DNA from 2 places in the Paenibacillus sp. LK1 genome. Region 1 is predicted to be linked to the other one. Evidence: riboswitches for the same ligand, from Rfam matches in the RefSeq annotation. Region 1 holds a riboswitch; the other holds the start of a gene.
The links. A riboswitch is a leader RNA that binds a small molecule or an ion and turns the genes downstream of it on or off. The one in region 1 is predicted to bind cobalamin.
Positions count from the first base shown of each region.

Region 2: another riboswitch for cobalamin. It lies ahead of metE (5-methyltetrahydropteroyltriglutamate--homocysteine S-methyltransferase); the one in region 1 lies ahead of CS562_RS09570 (ABC transporter substrate-binding protein).

Region 1 is NZ_PEII01000003.1:523,681-529,827, forward strand. Features, by position in the region: gene CS562_RS09560 (ABC transporter ATP-binding protein) at 1-694, opposite strand, end outside; gene CS562_RS09565 (FecCD family ABC transporter permease) at 691-1,737, opposite strand; gene CS562_RS09570 (ABC transporter substrate-binding protein) at 1,734-2,738, opposite strand; cobalamin riboswitch at 2,939-3,086, opposite strand; gene CS562_RS09575 (histidine phosphatase family protein) at 3,241-3,888, opposite strand; gene cbiB (adenosylcobinamide-phosphate synthase CbiB) at 3,879-4,859, opposite strand; gene CS562_RS09585 (adenosylcobinamide amidohydrolase) at 4,904-5,722, opposite strand; gene cobD (threonine-phosphate decarboxylase CobD) at 5,703-6,147, opposite strand, start outside.
Region 2 is NZ_PEII01000007.1:117,675-123,821, forward strand. Features, by position in the region: gene CS562_RS16850 (glycoside hydrolase family 3 C-terminal domain-containing protein) at 1-464, shown strand, start outside; gene metE (5-methyltetrahydropteroyltriglutamate--homocysteine S-methyltransferase) at 566-2,914, opposite strand; cobalamin riboswitch at 3,135-3,332, opposite strand; gene nrdG (anaerobic ribonucleoside-triphosphate reductase activating protein) at 3,587-4,096, opposite strand; gene CS562_RS16865 (anaerobic ribonucleoside triphosphate reductase) at 4,093-6,054, opposite strand.

The DNA of each region.
Region 1 (6,147 bases):
CTACACAAGTCCCGTCACGCAGCGCCAGAATATGATCGCAAAATTGCGCGGCCAGATTCAGATCATGCAGCACCGCCACAATCGTAATATGATTTTTTTGACGCCACGCTGATAACAACTCCATGAATTGCAATTGATATTTGATATCGAGAAAGGTGGTTGGCTCGTCCAGCAATAATAGCCTGGGTTCCTGAGCCATGACTTTGGCAAGCGCAACCCGCTGCCGTTGTCCGCCACTCAGTGCATCCAAAGGTCGTTCGGCCATGTCACTCAGACCCAACTCCTCTAACACCTTATCAACTACTGCTGCTCCATCCGACGTTTCTTTGCCAAGCCAGTTCTGATAAGGGTAACGTCCCATCTCGACAACATCTCTTACAGGATAAGAGATGGCCGGCAGACCATCCTGCTGCAAGACCGCAATCATACGTGACAAATCTTTACGGGTGTATGAGGAAATGTCGCGTCCATCAATCTGTATGCTGCCTACGTTCGGCAGTTCGGTTCCGGCAAGTAGCTGAAGTAGGGTCGATTTTCCACTGCCGTTTGGACCAACAACGCCCCACCATTCACCCTCTGTGACTTGCCAGTCCACCGCATGCAGAGCCCGATGGTTACCATACATTTTACCAGCTTCTTTGATTTCTATCATCGGCCGGCTCTCGGTAAGGTCTGTTTTCATGAATGTGCTCATGGCATCATCCCCTTCCGCAGCTTTTTGTTCCGGTGTAGCAGATACGCGAAGAATGGCGCTCCAACGAAAGCCGTAACCACACCCAGCGGAATTTCGGTTGGAGCCAGCAATGAGCGTGCAATCGTATCTGCCCAGACCATGAAGATGGCTCCCCCAATCGCTGACAAAGGCACCAGCAAGCGATAATCAGGTCCGACGATGAGCCGAAGAATATGCGGAATGACCAAGCCGACGAAGCCAATCACGCCGGATACGGAGACAGCGCCTGCGGTAAGCAGCGTACCCACAGCTAACACCGACAGTTTCAATCCATCCACCTTAACCCCGATATGAGCAGCCTGTCGTTCCCCCAAGGCAAGCACATTCAACGAACGTGCACGGCTCCAGAGGAAAATTAGCCCCAGTACAAAATACGGGAAAAGGATGGCCGTATACGACCACCCACGCAGTGCCAGACTTCCCATCGTCCAGTATATAATTTCATTAATTGTCTGCTTCGACATGGTCGACAGGAAGGAGACTACGGCTCCCAGGAAACTTTGCATGACCACGCCAGCCAGAATCAGGCTGTGTGTCGGTATTTTGCGTCCCTCACGAGCGAGGGCCAGTACAAACCACAATGTGATTACTCCCGTCAGAAACGCGACCAGTGGCAGAGTCCAGATCCCAATCAGTGCATACTGCAATCCGAAAAAAATCAGAAAAGCCGCACCTACCGATGCACCGGACGATACGCCCAGGGTAAACGGATCAGCCAGAGGGTTACGAAGAACCCCCTGGAATCCAGTTCCGGCAATCGCCAGCGATGCACCTACAAGCACGGCAAGCAGTACACGTGGGAATCTGACCTTCCATATAATCTGTTCTGCTGCTGTATTCCAGTCAGGAACAATCCAGTCGCCCAGCCAGGGAATGCGATGAAGCAAGATACCCGCAATGTCCCGGACAGGCAGGGCAACCGAACCGATGCCCGTGCAGATGAGCACGGTTAACACAAGCAGCACAATTCCGGCCGTTCCGTACACTGCCAGCTTTTTACTCATTTGAACAGATCAGGGTAGATCGCTTTGGCTACTTCTTTCAGACCTTGGGTTACCCGTGGTCCCGGACGGCTCAACAGGTTGGCATCCAGACCGATGACTGCATCGTTCTTCACAGCCGTGATTTGATCCCATCCGCTGCGTGCTTTGATGATTTGATCCAATGTTTTGGAATTTTCATCAATAACATCGTTCGCATACAGAATGACGTCCGGATTGGAAGCAATAATGTTCTCTTCATTAATCTGGTTCCAGCCAGTCAAGTCGGAAGCTACGTTGTTTCCTCCGGCCAGTGTGATCAATTCATCCATGAATTCGCCTTTACCCACAGTCCAGCCTGGGGAGAACTCAACATATACTTTTTTCTTTTCTTCTGGTTTAACTGCCTTCACAGCTTCAGTTACATCAGCCACATCTTGTTTCATCTGAGTGGTGATCTCCTGTGCTTTTTCCTGATGATCCGTGATTTTACCAAATGTTTCAATGTTATTCATCACATCATCCACTGATTTAGGATCTGTTTTGAAAATGGTAATGCCCAGATCGCGCAGTTTCTTAACAGACTCTTCGCTCATCGAGATACCTGTAAATACGATATCTGCTTCAGCCGCAATGATAGACTCTTCATTAGGCTTTGTTATGCCGCCCATTTTTGGTTTCTTCGTTGCTGCTTCCGGATAATCGTCATAGTCGGATACCCCTACGATCTGCTCGTCCAATCCGAGTGCGAACAGGGATTCCGTTTCAGCTGGAGATACAGATACGATTTTGGCTGGTGCTTTGTCAAAGGTAAATGATTCACCCGTAGCATCTGTAACCGTGAGTGGATATTGTGTTTTGAGATCTGTCTGCGCCTGTTCCTGGGATTGCTCCTGTGCAGGTTGCGAGGTTCCTGTGCCCTCGTTCGTTGTTGTTGTACCACATCCGGCCAACGTCAGTGCCAGCATCGCTGCGCTCAGCAGTGACGCTACGCCTTTCCATGTCTTGAAATTCATTGTGTTCATTCTCCCCTTCTCTATCCATTCTAGTGAGTAGTGCTCCTGTCCCAATTCCGCTTGAATTTGTGTTCCGAAAAAATAAAATCCCCAATCCTTGGGTCAGGATCAGGGATGACGTCTCGCATGTGGCGATCTATGCATGGTCAGCTTGGCGCTGTATATGCACAGAGAACTGCCCGAAACGCTGTCCTTTCCTCGAAGGAACACCGGTTTGTACGTCCAGGGCAGGTAACCTGACTTACAGGAATTCATCCTGATTTACAGTGGCGGGACCGTGCCGGATTTACACCGGCTTCCCTATTTCACCCGTTTGCCGTTCATGGCCTCATATGAACCCATGAAACATTGCTGCATGCACGCGGGACCCTTGGTCGCTAATATTGTTCAACCATTCAAGTGAGCATCTTGCATCCTTGCTAGAGCTTGTTGAGCTTCCATCAATGACGCACTTGCTAAGTCACACTTCTGTTGTGATTATAGGTTATATTGTACATCCTTACAACCCGATTTACGGAAAAGTCAATCTGGTTCCAACCCAGTTGCCCCCATCACCATCCAGCCGGATCTTGATCGCTTGTCCTGGTATCACCTGCGTATCCCAAAATCCTTGATCTGGAATGAGACGTGATACCATATAACGAATAACACCGCCATGTGTAATTACGGCTATCTTTGGCACGTTTAAGCTGCGAGAGTGCAGTATTGGTGAAAAGGACATCAGACTCTCTTTCAGAAATGAATCAATTCGCGCAGTAAATGCTGTCCAAGGCTCGCCACTCGGTGGCGTTACCTCCTGGGGCGCATCGATCCAGTCTCGGTACTGCGGATTGTCCTTGAGCTGATCGTAGGTCAACCCCTCCCACTGACCAAAGTCAATCTCCCTTAGTCGGGGATCAAGCTTGGCCTGTCCCGCTTGGGACGGCGCAATGTGTGTAAGTGTCTGCTGACAACGCAGCAGATCACTGCAATACAGGGCTTCGCATGTGATATTGCTGAATTGCTCACGCAGCGAAGATAGCTCCTGCTCTGCTCCGGGCAACAGTCCGATGTCGGAATGCCCTAGATATCTTTTTTCCAAATTCCACGCCGTTGTCCCGTGACGTATCAAAATAAGCTCACGACTTTGCATGCCACTAGGTCCAGCTTCTATCTCCATAACAGTGCACCTCCAGCAGACCATATCCCTAAGGTGACCAACCAACATACTAAAACAAAAGAACCTGCCGACCAGAACATAAGCCGTGTTGTTCGTACAATATCTTCTGCTTCCATCCGCCTTGTAGGCTCGCCCATATATGCGCGAAATGAAGCCTCGCCGTGATATACGTTATGCCCGCCAAGTCTTATGCCCAGCGCTCCAGCCACCGCCGACTCGGGGAAACCGCTATTTGGGCTTGGGTGCAGTCGTGCATCCCGGGACACCATACGTGCAGCCCCTCTGGCATCCATCTTCATGAACCAGGCTCCTATAATCAACAGCAAGGCGGTAAGCCGCGCGGGAATCCAATTGGCCCAATCATCCAGACGGGCAGACGCCCAGCCGAGATGCAGATATTTTTTATTTTTATAACCTACCATGGAATCCAGTGTATTCACCGCCCGATAGGCCATGGCAAGGGGTGCACCACCAATCAGGGCATAGAACAGTGGAGAGACGATAGCATCCACGATATTCTCCGCCACAGTCTCCACCGTTCCCCGTACAATCTCCGGTTCATCCAGATGAGCCGTATCACGTCCTACAATCATACCCAGTGAACGTCTCGCCGCAGGCCAGTCCTGTTGACTCAGATGGCGGTAAACTTCCATGCCTGCATCCTTCAAACCTTTCGAGGCAATGGTGGTTGCTATTAGCGCCACTTCTGCCACAACCGAAACAGCGGGATGAATAAGACCCAGCACATAGATTAATCCCCAAGTCAGTGCAAAAGAACCGCCCGCAATCAAAAGGGGAAATAAAACGCCAGCTCTTTTGAGAGCCTGGTTCGAATCCACCCGCGACCTTATCGCCCGCTCCAGTGCAGAGATGGCCTTTCCCATTCCAATCACCGGGTGGGGAATCCAGCGTGGATCACCGATGCAGCGATCCAATATGTATGCTCCTATAATAATCCAGGCTCCAGCCATTCCCGTCCAGATCGGCCAGGAAGCCCATTGATGCAGCAGAGATGTCATTGCTTGTTATTCCTCTCTTTCCACTCCTGCGCGGCTTGCAGGCTTTCCGTTATTGTGTCATACACCAGCCTGCCAATCGCTGCACCCATGACTGTAGCCGTCCCGGCGTAACTGATGAGCGGTTTATTTACATCAGCCTGACTTACCGCGAGTACGATGGCATCCGTTGTTGTTCCGGTTGCAGTCAGACCATTCTCTGAATCCGCCACACCGAAATCAGCTAACGCAGCGACCTTCGCCTCCACCGCAGTCTGAATGGCATTCACCATCGCTCCAGCAGTCATACGCCCATTCATCCACAACATGATATTGATCGTACCGGGAGTATAGGTTGAAGCCGAAACCTTCCCAATTTTCTGGGACACCGTCCCATTGCTCATCTTATTCCCCGCAGCATCAAATACGGTTCTTGCAGAACCTGCCCGTGCAGCATTGGATACCCCTGCTGTAGTGCAGCAAAGTAATCCGAACTCATCACTTGCGTATTCCTGGATCGCTGTGTGCTCCAATCGAACCGCAGTCAGAAGACCGGCACATTGATCCTGCTGCTCCTGCCATTCACTCAACAGATCAGCAATATCACGAGGTGGATCATCACAGCGATAATGTCTGTCGACATAGATGTTGAATATACGATTCAGTTCAATCATGCCGCCTCCATACACAGCACTGGAAAGGGCTGTTACAGCAGAAGGACTGGACGCTTTAATATGCCGCTCATGTGCGGAGACGTGTAATCCAGGCCACACAGAAGATCTGTATTCGTTCTGGTCCTTTATTACATGGGAGTAATAATTATAGAATGGCAGTGCCATCGCTTTGTCCCCCTGCCTCTAACCCGGTTGTCGGATTAGGCGTAATTACGCTTCCCATGGTTTCCAGCATACGTCCGTTAGCCTCCGCGTCCTTGACCGCAAAACGTACATGTCGTTCCCCAAGTCCGGGATACATCGCGCAGCTTCGGATCAGTATTCCCCGTTCACCGAGAGCAGCCTGCATGGATGTCGCTGTCCATGGTTCTGGAAGAGCTGCCAATATAAAGTTCGCTTCCCCTCGCGTTACCTTACATCCCAAAGCTTCCAGACCTTCCGTTAATCTCTTTCGCTCGTGTGACACCAGTGCCAATGTCTCCTGTTCAAAATTTTCCCCACTGCGCAGACAGGCTTCTCCTGCGATCAGTGCAAGCCCATTCACACTCCAGGTGACCTGTTTCTCTGTCATGGCACGAATCAGTTCGGGA
Region 2 (6,147 bases), on a different contig from region 1:
AAAGCGGCACCTACTCCATTATGGTGGGCAAATCTTCTGCCGATGTTCAGCTTGTTGCTGACCTGACAGTACAAGGGGAGACCATTCCTGCACGTAATCTGGGTGTGGCTACGCGCGCCGAGAATTACGATGCATACTTCGGTGTAGATCTGGATGAGAGCAAAGAAGGCGGAACTTCTGTCCGTGTGATTGGTGAACAAGGCTGGATTGCCTTCAAGGATGCAGATCTGGGCAGCAATGCAGCAGCGATTGAAGCTCGTGTATCATCAGAGCAGGCAGATGCGGTATTGGAAGTTCGACTGGGTGCACCTGACGGTACACTGGCAGGACGCGTGGAACTGGCACATGGCGAGGCACAGCAGTGGTCCACGGTTAAGGCAGACCTGAAAGGCGTATCAGGTCAACAGGATGTATACCTTGTGTTGTCCGCAGGAGTACGTGTCAGCCATTTCGAGATTCATTAAGTCGGATAAAAAGCCTTTCAAGATAAACAAATAGAATGATGGTAAATGAAAAAAGCCTCCGAAGGAATTCGGAGGCTTTTATTTGCATTCACAGGCTTCGTTTAGATTGAGGAATCAGCGGTTACTCGTTCTCTTGCTGTACGAGCAGCGTCCACCATGATGCTCAATGCATCTACAACTTCGGCTTTACCACGTGTTTTCAGTCCGCAGTCAGGGTTCACCCAGAACAGATCTGCTGGCAGCACTTGAAGTGCACGCTCGATCATATTCAACATCTCGTCCTTGCCTGGAACACGCGGACTGTGGATATCGTATACACCGAGTCCGATGCCTTTGTCATACGTATTCTGCTCGAAGCTGCCTACCAGTTCCCCATGGCTACGGGATGTCTCGATGGAGATCACATCTGCATCCAGGTCGCTGATGGCTTCAATAATATCATCGAACTCGCAGTAGCACATATGGGTATGCACCTGCGTTGTTGGTTTTACGGTTGCAGTAGCCAAACGGAAGGATTCCACGGCCCATTGCAGGTACTCATCCCACTTGCTTCGTTTGAGAGGAAGTCCTTCACGCAGAGCTGGCTCATCGACCTGAATCATCTCAATGCCTGCTTGCTCTAGCGCTTCAACCTCGTCCCGAATGGCGCGAGCAATCTGGTAGGATACTTCACTGCGTGGTATATCCGAGCGGACAAAGGACCAGTTCAGGATCGTTACCGGACCTGTGAGCATGCCTTTTACCGGTTTGCTGGTCAGTGTCTGGGCATAGGCTGTTTCTTTTACCGTCATCGGTTCATTGAACAGCACATCTCCATAGATTACAGGTGGCTTCACGCAGCGTGAGCCGTAGGATTGTACCCAGCCATTTTTGGTGAAGGCAAATCCGGTCAGCTTCTCACCGAAAAACTCGACCATATCGGTACGTTCGAACTCACCGTGTACCAGCACATCCAGACCAATTTCCTCCTGGATGGTAATCCACTCCTGGATCTGTTCACGAACATAGGCATCATATTGCTCCGCATTCCACTCCCCTTTACGGAAGAGTGCACGTGCTTTGCGCACATCCGCCGTTTGCGGGAAGCTGCCAATGGTTGTTGTTGGCAGCAGTGGGAGCGACCATTTCTGCTGCTGCAGCTCACGTCGCTCCTGGAATGACGCGTCGCGAAGCAGCTGCTCATCAGCATGCACCCCTGCAGGCGCACCACTCAGGCGTGTCCGTGATTCGGACTCGCTCAGCAGGCGCACCGCTTCGGTGCTCGCCTGGGCGCGGCGGCTGGCTTCCGCCAAAGCCGCTGCCTGGTCCGCCTGCTTCGCACCGCCGGACAACAACGTGCCGAGCGTCGCTATTTCCTCCAGCTTCTCGTCGGCAAAGGCCAGGGCATTGCGCAGTACCGGATCAAGCGCGCTCTCTTGAGCGGCAGTAACCGGTACATGCAACAGGCTGCAGGAAGGCTGAATGATCAGCTTGCCTTCGGCTGCGAATTCAGCTACCTGCTCCAGCAGCTTCGCCGTCTCTGCGAGATCGGCGCGCCAGATGTTGCGCCCGTCGATGACACCGGCGCCCAACCATTTATCCTGCGGGAAGCCATGCTCCCGCAGGCTGGCGAAGTTGCCTTCATAGCCGTGGACCAGGTCCAGGCCGATTCCGGCAACAGGCAGAGCTGTGACGACCGGATAAGCTTCCACCGATTCGAAATACGTTTGAAGCAGCAGCTTCAACTCCGGTGCAGCTTGTGCCAAGGCAGCATACACCTGTTGCAGCAAAGCCTCATCTTCGGAAGAGACGGCCAGCGTCAGAGCAGGCTCGTCGATCTGTACCCACTGTACGCCTTCTGCTTGAAGCTCAGACAGAAGCTGGGCGTATACGGGAACGAGGCGAGTGACGATTTCTGCGAAGCGTTCCGCGTCATAGCCTTTGGCGAATCGTACATACGAGTACGGACCGACAACGACTGGTTTACCTTCCAGCCCAAGCTCCTGCTTCGCTTCGCGATAGGCGGCAAGGGGTTTATTTTCAAGCAATGCAAATGCAGTATCATTATGAATCTCAGGTACGATGTAGTGATAGTTCGTGTTTAGCCACTTGGTCATCTCACAGGCTGTTGCCTGATCATTACCCCGGGCCATGGCGTAGTAGGTAGATACGGATACGGGTCCGCCTGAATGGTTAAAGCGCTCAGGAACGACGCCAAACATCGCGGATACGTCAAGAATATGATCATAGTAGGAGAAGTCGCCTACAGGAATCAGATCGAGCTGCTGTGCCTGCTGTTTCTTCAGATCCTGCAACCGAAGCGTGGTTAGCTCCTGATGAAGCGTAGATTCATCGATCCGGCCAGCCCAGAAGGACTCCAGTGCTTTTTTCCATTCGCGTCCCGCACCGATGCGGGGGTAACCGAGGTTGCCTGTCAGTACTTGTGGCTGTTGTTGCTGTGATTGCGACATGTAAAATTCCTCCTCATTTATAATAAGTGAACCCATCAAGTTGAAGCTATTGTGGTGTGCTTCTTTTGAAAGCATCAAAAAAAGGCATTCCTTCCGATTCCATAACCCGAGAAACAGGCATCATGAATGACGACTGTGCACAAAGATAGAATGGGAAAGAACACCTGCTATAAGTAGTTGTAGCGGCTGCTCTAACACCTCCCTATCTTCCGTAGGTCATGCGATGCTGTCGAAACAGGCAGGTCTCCTGGCTTGCGGATCATGGCCATATGCATTCCTTCCCGGTGGTTGCACCAGTGGATTATATGCATAGACTCCCCGTATACAGTGGCGGGACCGCGACGGACTTACACCGTGCTTCCCTTTTAAGCCTGACCACGCATGTAGCGCGGTCGGCACCTGTTTCCGTGTGCAGAAATGTGCGTACACATCTCCGGCTATGAAATTGGCGACCAAGCATAGATGATAGATTGTATCATGATGCAATCGTCGTATACTTGCTCTTCTGCTACCAATCATAGACGATAACCAACGGGCTTGCAACATATATCATTAATCCGATCGGAAATAAAATAATGTTCTATTAAACCTTGATTTAATGGCAGATTTGGCTCCTTAAAATGAAGCAAATCATCGCCCACGCTATGCTTGATTCCCCTAAATAAAAAAACGTTACCATGCATCTAACTGCATGGTAACGATTGTCTGGTCTGCCATTGTTGCACCCACATTAACGATGCGCTGATTACGACTGCCGCGAAAAGGAAGAGACACATCACGCTCAGCTGCGATATAAGGCCCATCGATAATGACGTCGCATAGCCGGGATAACTCCGCCCGCGACGGGTCTGTAATCAGTTCCTCATACACAAACCCCGTGTAGGCCCATACAGTCAGATCAGGTCGAGCAGCCCGAAGCTGCCGAACCCAGGAGGCGCATTCTGCGGCAGAGAAAAAAGGATCACCTCCGCATAACGTTACCCCTTCCAGCAAGGGATGTGAGGTCACTTCATGCAAAATCTGCTGCTGCCTCTTCTCCGTAAAGGGTTCGCCTGCCCGGAAGCTCCATGAGCCGGGACTGAAACAGCCCGGACAAGCGTGGCGGCATCCGCTGATGAACAACACGGCACGCAGGCCAGGCCCCTCATTCACTGATTCCGGGATGTAACCATACAGATTCACCGATGTTTCACCCGGTCTCTCACTTCGGCCTGCTTCGCGCCATTGAAGCGCACTTTATAGTCACCGGTCAGATATCCCGTAACCCGGCGCAGTCGCTGGAAATGCACATGGTTTTCATGAGCCTCACATCCGGGACATACATCTCCAATAACGCCCTCATAGCCACAGGACGGACAACGGTCAATCGGGTGATTAATGGAGAAATACCCGATGTCCTGGGCAAGCGCGTATTGAACGATTCGTTGGAAAGCGGCGGTATTGGCCCGTACATTCCCGTCGAGTTCGACATATGAGATCGCTCCGGCATTACATAGGGAGTGGAAGGGAGCTTCCAGTTCAATCTTGCGATAGGCATGAAGCGAATGATAGACCGGAATGTGAAATGAATTGGTGTAGTATTCCCTGTCGTTGACCCCTGCTATGCTGCCGTATCGCTCTCGATCGATCTTGGTGAATTTGCCGGATAGGCCCTCAGCGGGCGTAGCGAACAAGGTGATATTCAGGTTATGCTGCTCACTCACCCGGTCGCAGAACTCTCTCATCGTACGAATGATATTCAAGGCTTCTCGATGTACATGGAGGTCTTGTCCATGGTGACGGCCATATAGAGCGGTCATACATTCTGCAAGTCCGATAAAACCAAGGGATAACGTACCATGTTTCAACAGATCGGCCACCGGTTCATTCGGAGCCAAATGTTCACCGCCTTCCCATACTCCTTCCCGCATCATGAAGTCCGATGCTTTGGCAGGTTGGTTCATCTGAATTCGATACCTGTGTAGCAGACCGTCCGTAGCATTGTGCATGACCGATTCCAGCGCAGTATAGAAGCCAGCCCGGTCAGCAATGGCTCTTGCTCCCTGGCAGATCCCGTATCGAATGCCGAGCTTGACCAGATTGATGGTATTAAAAGACAGGTTCCCTTTGCCGCTCTGACGATTGCGTCCGAAGCGATCAGCCAGTGTACGTGTCCGGCATCCCATCGTCGCAATGATCGTATCGGGATCTTCCGGTTGATAATAGGGCAGGTTGAAGGAAGCATCCACATTGACAAAGTTCGGATACATGCGCCGTGAGGAGCAGGTCACAGCAAGCCGGAACAAATCATAATTCGGCTCTCCTTCAGATTGGTTAATTCCATGCTTGCACTGGAAAATATGTTGTGGGAACACGGGAGTTTCTCCGTTACCCAGTCCCCGAATGGTCGCTTCCAGCAAAGATCGAGACACGAGTCGACCTTCGGCTGAAGTGCACAGTCCGTAGTTCAGCGAAGTGAACGGAATCTGTCCCCCAGCACGACTGCTCATGGTGTTCAGATTATGGATCAGGGATTCGGCGGCCTGTTCGGTCTCCAGTTCCGTTTCTTCACAGGCAAAGGCAAAGGCTCGAGGACACTTCTCCTTTGCTTCATCGCTATCCAGATGAAGTTGCTCATCCTCAATTGGGGTGATTTCCCCAAACAGCCGTTGTCCCTTCCGGTAATGCTTACGGAACGAACGCTTCACATAAGGTGCGAGATCCCAGTCGATTTTATTGGCGGATACCCCGCCGTACTGGCTGTTCTGTTGGGATTGAAAAATAATGGCCACCAGTGCCATGGCAGACATGATTGTCTGTGGTGTACGAACCGAACCGTTGCCGGTATTGAATCCGGAGGCCAGCAGCCGGTCAAACGGAATAAAGATACAGTTGGTCGTACCAAGGGCATACTGATCCAGATCGTGTACATACAGATCGCCGTTCTCCACAGCTGTAGCGAGGCCCTTAGGCAGCACATGACGCAAAGCATGCCACTTGGCGGTCTCCGAACCGAGCCTGCTCATCTTGCCGCTGAATGAGTCTCCGTTCAGATTGGCATTCTCCCTCAGCGTATCGGCATCTTCAGCACCAATAATTCGTCTTCCCAGGTCAGATAGCAGATCGGATGCCGGTGGAGAGGCATACTCAAGCATGTTCATATCAGTTCCTCCTAAATAATAAAATTGAAATGTATGGGATAATGTCCATTCATTGAACACTACATGTAGAGTTTCTTTATCCATTTATAAACT